One region of the Carboxylicivirga agarovorans genome, then DNA from elsewhere that is predicted to be linked to it. Evidence: riboswitches for the same ligand, from Rfam matches in the RefSeq annotation. Region 1 holds a riboswitch; each other region holds the start of a gene.
What was found. Region 1 has a riboswitch for cobalamin ahead of ACRD69_RS22425 (precorrin-2 dehydrogenase/sirohydrochlorin ferrochelatase family protein). Riboswitches for the same ligand answer to the same signal wherever they lie in the genome.
Positions count from the first base shown of each region.

Region 1 (3,153 bases):
TTAACTGTTCATGCTGCTGTTCGTAACCCCGAAGCGAGAGATAAATTACGGTTCCTGGATTTGTTAGCAGATAATGCTCCGGGTACAATCAGGTATTTTAAGAGTGATCTGCTGGAACAAGGCTCATATGACGAGGCTATGGAGGGGTGCGAACTTGTTTATCATACAGCATCTCCTTTTACCTTGGATGTTCACGATCCTCAAAAAGATTTGGTTGATCCTGCCAAACTGGGAACGCGCAATGTATTAGAAACAGCCAATCGATCTCATTCAGTAAAGCGAGTAGTTGTAACCAGTAGTTGCGCTGCTATATATGGCGATAATATTGATGCAGAAAAGGTTGCTGGTGGGATTTTTACCGAGGACATATGGAATACCAGTTCTTCGCTTGACCATGGTGCATATTCTTATTCAAAAACATTGGCTGAAAAAGAAGCATGGTCCATCAGTGAAAAGCAGAGTAGCTGGGATTTGGTCGTTGTAAATCCTAGTTTAGTGCTGGGACCTGCTGTCAATCCACTGGCTGTTACCTCTGAAAGTTTTCGTCTTGTCAGGCAAATGGGCGACGGAACAATGAAGGCCGGGGTGCCTATGATGGGTTGGGGTGTTATTGATGTGCGTGACCTTGCGGATATTCATTATCAGGCTGGTTTTGTGCCTGGTGCTGGTGGAAGATATATTGCATCAGGACATAATACCACGTATTTTGAGTTGGTTAGGGCGCTGCACAATAAGTTTGGAGAGAATTATCCACTTCCGAAAAAGGAACTTCCCAAATGGCTGATATGGTTAATCGGACCAATGCTTAATAAGGCCTTAACACGTCGTTTCGTAACAAGAAACATCGGCTATAAATGGAAAGGCGATAATTCGAAAAGTATCAGGGAACTGCATGCTGCCTACCGACCGCTATCAGAAACGATGATCGATATGTTTCAGCAGTTAATTGATAATAAAATCATATGATCAGATATAAACTACCCACTATTTCAGATGGGTAGTTTTTTTTTAGATCCTCATTAAGGTCAAATATTTTGTACTAAAATTCAACTGATAGTATTTTTAGATAGAATTATAATATTACATTTGTCGTCAAATTAATGGTGAGTCAGAGTCAACCTATTCGGACTTTGACGGAAAGAGGGAATCCGGTGTGAATCCGGGACTGTACCCGCAGCTGTAAGCTCTTTTAACTCCATTGCATAAGGTCACTTTTCGCCTGCTGGCGAATGGGAAGGCGCAATAAGGAGGGAGTAAGTCAGAAAACCTGCCATAGTAAATTAAATATTAATCAAAGCTTTCGGGTTTAAAAGTTTGATACATGAATAAAAAGCAATTCCATATATAGAGCCATAAATGGTTAGTGTCAACAGGCATTGGCGTGTTGTTTGTGCTCCCTGGTGAGCATGATACCGGCCTGTATGCTTATTTGATACTGAATGCTTTTTTGTGCATTGTACTTTCATGCCGGAGCGTTTAATTACGCTATGAAAAAACACTTACTCTTATCCTCACATCAGGATTGCACGCATTGGGCTATTAATGGTTTAAACATCGTAATGGCTTAGTATGCAGTTCTATCCGATTCATATTAATATAAAAGATAGGAACTGTTTAGTTGTTGGTGGCGGTAAAGTCGCTCAACGAAAAGTGAATAAACTCCTTGCAGCCGGTGCTGCCGTAACTGTTATTTCCAAAGATTTAACACCGGCTTTGCAAGAGTTGGTTGATACTAACAGGATCAATAAATTGAGGCGATCTTATGAAAAGAATGATATCGCCGGATTTTTCCTGGTATTTGCCGCTACCAACGACAAAACAACCAATCAGCTTGTAGTATCAGATGCGCAAGAACATGGTGTATTGGCCAATAGTGCTGATGGCGCTGATAAAGGTGATTTTATTATTCCAGCCAGCTGTCGGGTCGGGCATTTAAATGTAGGCATCAGTACAGAAGGTAATTCTCCCGCATTATCTGCGTGTCTGCGTAAATACCTTATGGCTAAATTATCATGCATAACGACCGATTCAGTGGCCTTGATCGCTGAGAAACGTCAACAAATGCTGGCATCTGGTCATCCAAAGCATGAGGCCGAAATGAAGGCCTTGATCGATGAGCTGATCAGTCAAATTGAAAACAACAACGTTAACCTTAATTCAATAAAATGAATCCTGAATATGGTAAAGTATGGCTGGTAGGTGCCGGCCCCGGTGATGCCGATTTAATAAGTGTCAAAGCCCTTAAACTGCTTCAAAAGGCCGATGTGGTGCTTTACGACTACCTGGTAAATACGGAGCTGCTGGACTATTGTTCCGCTAATTGTGAACGCTTGTACGTAGGCAAAAAGAAAGATAAGCACACGTATCCCCAGGAAGAATTGAATCAATTGCTGGTGAAATATGCCAATAAAGGTAAAACCATTGTGCGCCTTAAAGGAGGCGACCCTTTTGTGTTTGGCAGGGGTGTGGAAGAAATTGTAACGCTTATCAATCATGGTATCGATTACGAGGTGGTTCCCGGTATTACTTCAGGCGTTGCAGTTCCGGCCTATATGGGTATTCCCGTCACAGCCCGTCACGTTGCATCTTCTGTAACCTTTGTAACCGGTCATCCTGCTAAAGGTAAAAGCTCAGTGGACTGGCAGGCACTTGCAAAAGCATCAGATACACTGGTGGTCTATATGGGGGTAAGCAATGCCGGTAGAATCGCCAATGCATTAATAAGTGGAGGTAAAAACGAGGATACCCCCGTGGCTTTAATAAGGTGGGGTACCTACCCGCAGCAAGAGATGCTGACAGCCACACTCAGTACCATTAAGCGAGCAATGGAAGATAAAGGCTTTTCACCTCCGGCTCTAATGGTCATTGGTGAAGTGGTTAGCTTTTCCAAACAGCTTAAACCCATTATTCAATCTGTTAAACATCAAGAACTGGCATATGTCTGAAAAAGGAGTTTTAATTTGTGGTCATGGTACACGTGTAAAGAGAGGTGAAGAAGCCTTTTTGAAATATACCAAACAAGTAGCGGCATTATTGCCGGAGTATGAAGTGGAAGCCGGTTTTCTGGAATTATCAGCGCCCGATTTTGAAGAAGGTGTGAAGCGCCTGGCACAAAGGGGTGTAAAAGAAATAGTGGCCGTTCCCGTGTTTTTG
Region 1 covers NZ_JBNGPA010000040.1:8,465-11,617, forward strand. Annotated here, with positions in the region: gene ACRD69_RS22420 (NAD-dependent epimerase/dehydratase family protein) at 1-966, shown strand, start outside; cobalamin riboswitch at 1,088-1,289, shown strand; gene ACRD69_RS22425 (precorrin-2 dehydrogenase/sirohydrochlorin ferrochelatase family protein) at 1,570-2,169, shown strand; gene cobA (uroporphyrinogen-III C-methyltransferase) at 2,166-2,945, shown strand; gene ACRD69_RS22435 (sirohydrochlorin chelatase) at 2,938-3,153, shown strand, end outside.

Region 2 (3,153 bases), on a different contig from region 1:
CCGGCATCATTAAAGAAGTTGGCCATATAGCTTTCTCCGGCAGGTGAGTACCAGATTCCCTGGTAAATGTGCCCGGTAAAGACCGTATGTTTAGCATCTATATTCTCAACCTTCTTTTTAACTTCCAGGTAAGCAGTTTCTATTTCTTCAAATATCTGCTTTGACATTTCACCCCTGCCAAGAAGCTCACCCATAAAAACAATCCATTCAGCACGTCCAAGAGGTGTATGTTCTAAATAATCCGCATTAGTCAACACTGGAATACCTGCACTTGTTACTGCTGCAAAATGATTGTCTTTAAATGGTGAAACCATCATAAAATCCGGTTCCAGATCAACCATTACTTCCACATCGGGCGCAACAGCCATACCAACATTTTTTATACTACCATTGCTTATGCCTTCCTGAATATAATCATCGGAGATGTATTGCGGCTCAGCAACGCCTTTAATGCCTGACTTCACATTCAGCTTATCGGCATAATTTACCATTGTTGAAGATAGCGCTATCCACTGTTTGGCGGGATAGCCTATTACATAGTCATTGGTTTTCTGAAGTTCACTTTTCAATGACTCTTCATAAAACAAAGCAATGGATTCGTTTTTAGTACTATCGCCCCATGGATCATTCAATACAATTTGTCGATAATCTTTATAATAGCGTATTTCAAAACCTTTCGCGTATTTAGGTTGAAAAACACTATCAGGCTCATTCCCTGTTGTGTCAGGTGAGTTTCCTTTCTGTTTAGTCTGGCAGGCGCCCAGAATCAGCAATAATGCAAATACAATAGTTGAAAATCTAATCATCTCTTTATCTCCCGAAAGCTTATGAATCAATGTGGTTATTCAAACAGGTTTTCCGGCTCTCTTTCATTGCTTTACCTTCCCATTACATGCGCAACAGTGGTTAAAAAAACAATGCTCCTCTTCAGGCACAGATTACGGCTGCGGGAACAGCTCAGGCATTTCACCTGATTCCCTTTTTAAATAACGATGCAAAAATAGTTTATTTATTGGAATTAATTCTTCAAAAAACATCACGTAGCTGCATTCTCAAAGCAATATTCCTTATTATAACGCCTCATTTGCTCCAGAAAGCTTTCTAAATAACTAACTTCAACGTTTATGATATTTCCTTCGTCATCGGTTTTAAGCTCCAGTTTCGGATTTATAAATCCTGAGTAAGGAGCCACGTTCAATTGGCTATAACGTTCTTTGACCTCCCGATGAATAAGCGGGTCCACTTTTACACCGTATCGCTCAACCAATTCTTTGGCTGCAGAATAATCACCCTGTGACTTAATGCGTTGCACCTCCTTGAGCAGCTGGCCGAATAATTGGCGCAATAGCTTATGATCATTAATGACAAAATAGCTTTTACCATTCTTTGTCATTTTTTCAATAACATTTCTCTCCGCACCATGTTGCATCACCCATTTGCCAACCAGTTGACGGTTGCGCATGTGGGTTTGCTCAACATTAGCTCCAATGCCAATACGTGCCATCTGAACCATTAAACCATTTCTGATATAAGAATTATATTGCGCCTTAGCTACGTCCATATGAGGCACAAGGTTCAGTTCCAGCATTTTTTCATCGGCCATAAAATACAAGCCAAACAAATCTGCGCGTGCCTCTTCTATTACAGAGCCATATGCCTTTAGTGCATCCGAACGAACCCCAGGCTCCAACTTACCTGAACCATGTCCGACACATTCATGTAAATGCGTATGCAGATTATCGGCAATGGCGCCATATTTTTTATGCAAAGCCAGTTCCTCCTCATCATAGGCAAACTCTTCAATTACGCCGGAGCTGAGGGATGCCATTTCGTATGAGTGGCTGATATTTTGAAGTGACACCGATTTGGAACCATGCAATTCCCTAATCCATTCTGCATTGGGTAAGTTAATGCCCAAGGGAGAAGCAGGGTAACAATCGCCACCAAGCATAATGGCATTAATAACCTTCATTGAAACACCTTGCACCTCTGTTTTCTTGTGACTATCGGCAACAGGTGAGTGATTCTCAAACCATTGCGCATTTTCACTAATTACAGATGCTTTCTTGGTTTCTTCCGTATCGATAATGTTCACCAAACTCTCCCATGTGGCCTTAAATCCTAACGGGTCTCCATATACTTCAATAAAACCATTGATAAAATCAACTTCTCCCCCTTGCTCTTTTAACCATTCAATACTGTATTGGTCAAACAATTTCAGGTCGCCGGTTTGATAGAACTGATACAGCAGATCAATGACTTCTTTTTGCTTATCGTTTTCAGCAACTTCAGATGCTTTTATTAACCAATGACAAATTCGCTGTATTGTTTCGGAGTACTTACCACCTACTTTCCAGGTTTCTTCCATTATCTGGTCATCCAACTTTAGCAATCGCGAGTTCAACCCATACGACACGGGCTTTTCATCAGCTCTATCTATTTGCTCTTTATAGAAATTCTCAGCCTCATTCTGCGTCAGGTCTTTATAAAAGTTGTTAGCCGAATGTATGACCAGATCCTGATCTTCATCCTGGCACACCCGCTTTGACATATAGAATTCATCAAACAGTAATTCTGCCAGTTGAGCCAATACCTCTTCTCCGCTCTTTTCCCCGACTTGATTTAATTCCTGTTGGTTAAGCCTTTGAATCCATCTATTTAATTGATCTTCATCAAATTCAGGTTTTAATTTTTCGGTACTGTAATGATGGTGAATACCATTGGAAAACAAAATGCGCTTGTAGAGAACTTCAAATTCTGTAAATCCCTTCTCATCTGATTTAATATGACCATACAGAAGATCCATACATCGTCTGAGCCATAGGTTTTTTTCATTATTCTGATCCCAAATAATATCCCTGCCACACAAGGCGGCTTCTGCTAAATAATAGATATATAACTTCTTTTGGAGTGTCAACTCATCGAAGTTGGGAATATGATATCGTAAGATTCGAAGGTCGGCAAATTGCTCAACCTGGTATTCAAAATTAGGCATTAGCTATTAGTAAATAGGTAGTAATAGTTTATTCATTATTTCAATCCATAGCGAGCAAGCCGCTATTGTCTTGGATTTCTAAGGTCAATATCCTTTTTTAACTCCCACACCCCTTTGGTAAATTTAAAGGCGTTGTATGAAAAGTCGGGGCCGTAATA
Region 2 covers NZ_JBNGPA010000007.1:47,323-50,475, forward strand. Annotated here, with positions in the region: gene ACRD69_RS09700 (ABC transporter substrate-binding protein) at 1-806, opposite strand, end outside; cobalamin riboswitch at 832-1,032, opposite strand; gene ACRD69_RS09705 (dipeptidyl-peptidase 3 family protein) at 1,037-2,995, opposite strand; gene ACRD69_RS09710 (hypothetical protein) at 3,058-3,153, opposite strand, start outside.
Region 2: linked by a shared signal. The riboswitch ahead of ACRD69_RS09700 (ABC transporter substrate-binding protein) and the one ahead of ACRD69_RS22425 (precorrin-2 dehydrogenase/sirohydrochlorin ferrochelatase family protein) in region 1 are both predicted to bind cobalamin.

Region 3 (3,153 bases), on a different contig from region 1:
ACAATCAGCGACAGCGTCATTTTTATGGTGTTTTTTGGACTGGGAACACTTCCTTTGATGTTTGCAGTGGCTTATTTCGCTAACATCATTAAAAGCCGTTTTTTGCATCAGCTTCGCAAAGCTATGCCTGTTTTCATCATAATCCTCGGATTGCTGTTTATATTGCGTGGACTGAACCTGGGTATTCCTTATATCAGTCCGGAGTTCAAGGAAGAAACACAGGAAGTAAAATGTTGTCATTAGATAGTTTATAGGTTTATAAGTCGATGAGTTTATTGGTAGAACTGATAAATTGTCGAACTGATTAACTGTTGAACTGATAAACTAATAAACTGTCGAACTGTCGAACTGTCGAACTGATAAATTGATTAAGAACTTCGATGTAATTAAGCCACGCTCTTGTGGTGATCCGGGTACACGGATTATTCCTTTGGAATGAGATAAGCAAGCTGCAAATAGCAGGCTGCAGGCCTGCCACATCATAGCCCGGGGCAAAGCTTAGCGACGTGCCGGGGTTAGCAATACAAATGAAAGACCGGTGCCTCAGCAATTGCTCTTCAAAGCACTAATATGCCTTGCACCGGCATAGCCAATGCCCGATCATGATTAAATTTTATGTGATATGTTGAATTGATGAACTGAGGATTCCTATAGCTATCGTGAGATTAATTGTAGTATAGTTTATTAGTTTAAAAGTTGATGAGTTGAATGTTCAATTCAGTAATTTATCTGCCTGCCTATTGAGCAGCGGATCTAAGCGTCTGACAGTCCAATTGTCTAAGGTGTAATAGTCTAATATCTAAAAGCCTATTAACAATCAGTCTAAAGAGTCAAACTTTTCTTTGAAAAACATTTTTTACCTCGTCCAATTGCATTAGTTTTGCACTCGATTTGGTTCACAAGGCATTTACCGATGCCAGGTGATGAAAAGGGAATGCCGTGAAAGTCGGCAACAGTATCCGCTGCTGTAAGTTCCGTCCGGGTTTAACCGGAATAAAAGCTGTAATCAACAATGCCACTGTTCAGGGGAACGGGAAGGCGATTATGGTGGAACGAGTCAGAAGACCTGCCAGATAAAATTCAATTGTTCGCGTCATTCGGAATAAATGCAGGACGATACATATTTCATTGTATTCTCTATCCGTTTTGTCAGAGCAGTTATAATAACCTGAATATTTGAAATGAGGTTTAAACTGTTGATATTGTTTGTGGTGTTATCATTGCCTGTGATGGCCGATGATGAGGTGCGTGATTCCGTTAAAGTGCAGGAGGTTGAGATTACCGCTTCGCGATTGGCTCATTTCGCTGTCACAGAAAAAATGGAGGTCGTTGATACTTTGGCAATTGAACGTTATGCTACCCAATCTTTAGGTATGCTTTTACAAAAGACATCATTGATCAATATTCAATCGAACGGTGGTGTTGGGGCTCTGACAACCGCCAGTCTGCGAGGGGCATCATCGAACCAAACTTTGGTAACATGGAATGGTTTACCGGTTAACTCCTTAACTACAGGAAGCGCTGATCTTTCAACTGTTTCAGTTGGTGGATTTAATGATGTCAGAATTACCTATGGAGCATCAGGTTCACTTTATGGAAGTGGTACAATGGGAGGAGCCATTGAACTCTCTAGTCAGCCACAATGGGGTCAGGGAGTGTCCGGAAGAGTAAGAGGGGAAATTGGCAGTTTCTCAAGCTATAAAGGCAATCTTCTGCTTAATGCATCTGGTCACAATCTGTCTTATAACGGACAATTCTTCTATCACGATGCCAAAAATGACTTTAAGTATATTGATGAATTTGACCATGGTAAGCCAGAGGAAACTTTGGATCATAATGAAAATACGGTATTAGGAACAATACACAATTTATATTGGAAAGCAGGTAAAAACCTGTTTGATTTTGGTGCCTGGTACCAGGTGAAAGAGAAGAACCTTCCTGGATTAATGGGGGTTGGACCACCGGTAAGCCATCAGACACAAAAAGATTCAACCCTGAAGGCTTATGCTGGCTGGAAGCGGTTGATAGGCAATTTTCGTTTAGATGCACAAACATCATATTCATTTGACTTTTTGCGTTATACCGATAAAGAACGAGCTGACAGTGAATCGTACAAGATCTATTCAGAGATAACAGCCAAGCGATGGTTATCTGATGTGAGCACGCGTTGGTATTTGCAACAAAATTTAAGCCTTGATGTCAATGGCCGGTATAGTTATTTAAAAGCGATTACCTCCAATTATGCTGAAGATATAGTTGAACATGACGTTCGGCTAAATGCTGCTGTAAAATATTCGCCTGAATTTGGTGTTTTTATTGCGACAATAGGTAAAGACTGGTGCAGCTCTGAAGCTGATAAGGTCACACAAGCTATTTATGAAGATGGTGAGATAATAGATTATGAAACCGTCGAGAATACGCTGCCCAACCCACCTCTTATGTTTTCGTTGAGCGGAAAAGTAATTGTTTCTCCACAATGGCTGGCTATCAGGGGAAAGGTGGCAACACACTTTCGTCGCCCGACTTTCAATGATCGCTACTGGGTTCCAGGAGGTAATATTTTATTAAAGCCGGAGGAGGGTTATAATATTGAGCTGGGTGCCGATGTGTTTGAGCAAAGAACGATAATGGGTGATGTAGGCTTTGATGTTGCATTTTATTGGAGTAATAATGATGAATCTATTGCCTGGAAACCAAATGAAGTTACTGGTTTATGGGAAGCATCCAATACCGGTGCTATAGTTTCACAAGGTGCTGATTTAAGTATAAATCATGGTTTGCAATTGGGGAAGTATCAATTAAGTAATAAAGTGATTTATGGGTATAACGATGCCTATGATAATAATGCTGAAAGTGATAAATATAAAGAACCCCTTGGTTACCGACCGAAACATACCTTTAAATTAAGTTCTGACTTTATTGCTTCGCGTTGGAATGTTGGAGCTATGCTTTACACCCGCTCAAAATGTTATACATGGGAGGGACGTCAGGTGGATGGTTATGCATTGGTCGACCTTAATGCTGCTTATACTTTGAATGTTTTTTCTAACGGGGTTAACCTGATGGGACGTGTGGAAAATGTACTTGGTACCTCCTATCAATTGGTACGTGCATACCCAATGCCTGGAAGAGCTTATTATTTAACTGTAAATA
Region 3 covers NZ_JBNGPA010000017.1:126,666-129,818, reverse strand. Annotated here, with positions in the region: gene ACRD69_RS16325 (sulfite exporter TauE/SafE family protein) at 1-243, shown strand, start outside; cobalamin riboswitch at 876-1,088, shown strand; gene ACRD69_RS16320 (TonB-dependent receptor plug domain-containing protein) at 1,182-3,153, shown strand, end outside.
Region 3: linked by a shared signal. The riboswitch ahead of ACRD69_RS16320 (TonB-dependent receptor plug domain-containing protein) and the one ahead of ACRD69_RS22425 (precorrin-2 dehydrogenase/sirohydrochlorin ferrochelatase family protein) in region 1 are both predicted to bind cobalamin.

Region 4 (3,153 bases), on a different contig from region 1:
TTGGTAATATTTGATTTACCTGAAGGTTTAATTGATATGTAAACCTGAAATTAAATCAAACGTTGAATAGTAAGACCTTAAGGCTGATCAAACCTCAAGGTCTTTTGTTTTTTAGTAGGATCTTTTTTCCCATTGTGATATGGCATCCCGCCATTCGGGCAATAGCTCCAATGACTCTTCAGTTCTCTTGTTAAAGCCAACCATTACCGATTTACAGCTGGCTTTAACAGATTTAGTTTGCTTACACACAACCTGTTGCACCATCTTTAAACTCTTTGTTCCAATGGCCACTATAGCTGTTTCAACTTCCAGATCATCTTTAAGGTATACCGGTGAAAAGAAGTCAGTGTTAATATTGACAACTATTACAGTTTCATCGCCCTTAAAAACAGTATCTCCAAATACTTCATTGAGGTAATACATGCGGCCTAAATCAAAATACTCCTGAATTGTGGTATTATTGACATGGCCCAGTCCGTCAACATCGTTGAAACGAACCTGAACCGCGGTACGGTGATTAAATTGAATTTCTTCCATAGGTTTATTCGCGAATGATTTTCACCTGACCATCCTTTGTCAGCTTGATAATACTTGATGGTTGTGGATTATTTATTTCCTCCTGGCGAAAATTAACAATGTAATCTACACCTGTTTTTATAACATCACTGACTTCTCCAAAATTTAGCGGTGATGATTCCCCACTAATATTGGCAGAAGTTGACACAATTGGTTTTTTAAATCGAGCACATAGCTGATTGGAGAACTTTTCTTCGGTGATACGAATACCTATGCTTCCATCTTCACCCAAAAGGTTAGAAGGCAGGTTCTTGGCATCATCGTATATGATAGTTAATGGTTTGGTTGTTAACTCAGCCATATCATAAGCCACTTCAGGTATGTCATTTACGTAGCCGCCAAGTTTAGCAGTATTATCTAACAAAACCAGCATGCCCTTTGTGTTTAAACGTTGTTTTAGCTTGTAAATACGTTCAACCGCTTCTGCATTGGTAGCATCACAACCTATTCCCCAGATAGTATCGGTAGGATACAGAATAACACCGCCATTTCTTAATACTTCGAGCGCCTGTTTTAAGTCGTCGTGCATAATAATAAATTTTGGTGAAAGATAGGAAAAAGCGGCTACAGTGAAAAAGCACAAGACTACATAGACAATATGAATTAAAAGAACTACGCTTAGGTTTGTTTGAAACATTTGTAGTATCATTGAACATTTTGGCGATAATTCCTTTTTCCTTTACAAAAAATATTTACTTTTGCGCCGCATTTAGGTTTGCGCTGTGCTTAACCGGCCAGTGCAATGAAAAGGGAATCCGGTGTAAATCCGGAGCTGTACCCGCAGCTGTAAGCCCCTTCGTATTCTGAAATCTGTATGCCACTGTTGACCAATGTTCAATGGGAAGGCTTTTCAGAATGGGGTGAGCCAGAAGACCTGCCTGTTTGCGCGACAGTATTCTTTGCTTTCGGGATAAAAGCAGGTTGATAGCTTTAGCGTATCATACATTTTTATTTCCCTGTTGAATATTGTCTGTTAAGAACTTTTTTAATAGACAAATACATATGAAACAAATCGTTACCAGTGCAATATTCGCACTTTTATGCCATTTGGCATTTTCACAAACAATGGATCAGGATACATTTCTGATCAAAGAAATTGAGATTGATGCCGATGTGGTATTCACCAAAAAACAGACAGCCTTAAAAACAATCGCTCCACTCAAACACATTCCCATTGCAACATCAAGCGTTAGCAGGCAGATGATTGATATAAGGGGAATTAACAACATTAATGATGCCATGCGCTACACGACAGGAGTCAGATCATCGGTTAATTACGGAGGTTTTCAAACCTTTACATTCAGAGGATTCGGACGTCCGGTTATTATGGTTGATGGTATGCGCGACGAACGAATGAACTGGTCTAACAGTGCTCCTGTTACAAGTCTTACGGCCGTTGAAAGCATCGAATACCTAAAAGGTCCTGCATCTGTAATGTATGGCCACTCAGCAGTGGGTGGAATTCTTAACATCGTTCGAAGGCAACCAAGCGCAACGGCTAACTATAACGCTCGTTTGAGCTACGGCACCTGGAATAATAAACAGATGCAAATTGGAGCGGGTGGTGCACTAGGTTCACAACTAAACTATCGTTTTGATGCCGGTTTTACGGATAGTGATGGTTGGCGTGATAATAATACTGAAATCGCCAATGTATACCTGGCTTTTGACTATCGGTTATCGGATGGCGATGTAATAAAGCTAAAGATCGGTGCCAATGATGACTTCTATGGAACTGAAACAGGATTACCAGCACTATCACAAAACGTATTTGAAACCAATTCAGGTAAACAGGTATACGCTATTGGTGACCTGCCTGCAGGCTTCAGGCGTGAGCAACGGTATAATGACCCTGCCGACTTTCTAAAACACACCAACAGTAATATTGCTGCATCCTGGGAGCATGCTTTTAACTCAAAAAGTAAGTTGATCAACAGCATATCATACAACAATGATGATATTGATTATTTCTCAACTGAATCACTAAGTTACCTGAGTTCTGATAATGCTATTTACGACCATTACTATAAGAACGGAGATAGCAAAAAGTACATTTGTATAGACAGCCTGCAGCGAACATTCCCTCTGCGCTTTTCACATAAAACCAAAACATACCAGTACAATGCCGACTATTATAATCAGTTTACTACCGGTTCGATAAAGCACAATGTAGTGGCCGGATACTCTTTTTTGTATGTTGACAGAATAAGCTATAAGGGATACAACCTTCCGGGTTTAGGGGATGTTGAAAACAACCCTGATTTGATTTATGACTCGTCATACGATGTTTACGGACAAGGTTTATATGCTAAAATGGCGGTATCAGATCCAATCCTTAACCATGGCTATTTAAAAACTCAATTCTCGGCTGCAGCAGTAATGGATGATCAATCCCATGGATTGTATTTTCAGGATTTAATGGACATTTCAGACCGACTTAAGTTCATGATTGCCGGGCGCTTCGATTACTACAGATATGCCCGAAGAGACGCTGGTATTACAAATGGCCTCGATTATGAATTTGATCCGGAAAAACCAGAGAAATCAATCACCAATAAAGCCTTTTCGTACCGGTCA
Region 4 covers NZ_JBNGPA010000004.1:11,053-14,205, forward strand. Annotated here, with positions in the region: gene rimM (ribosome maturation factor RimM) at 1-42, shown strand, start outside; gene ACRD69_RS06005 (acyl-CoA thioesterase) at 112-537, opposite strand; gene ACRD69_RS06010 (L-threonylcarbamoyladenylate synthase) at 542-1,105, opposite strand; cobalamin riboswitch at 1,271-1,472, shown strand; gene ACRD69_RS06015 (TonB-dependent receptor) at 1,579-3,153, shown strand, end outside.
Region 4: linked by a shared signal. The riboswitch ahead of ACRD69_RS06015 (TonB-dependent receptor) and the one ahead of ACRD69_RS22425 (precorrin-2 dehydrogenase/sirohydrochlorin ferrochelatase family protein) in region 1 are both predicted to bind cobalamin.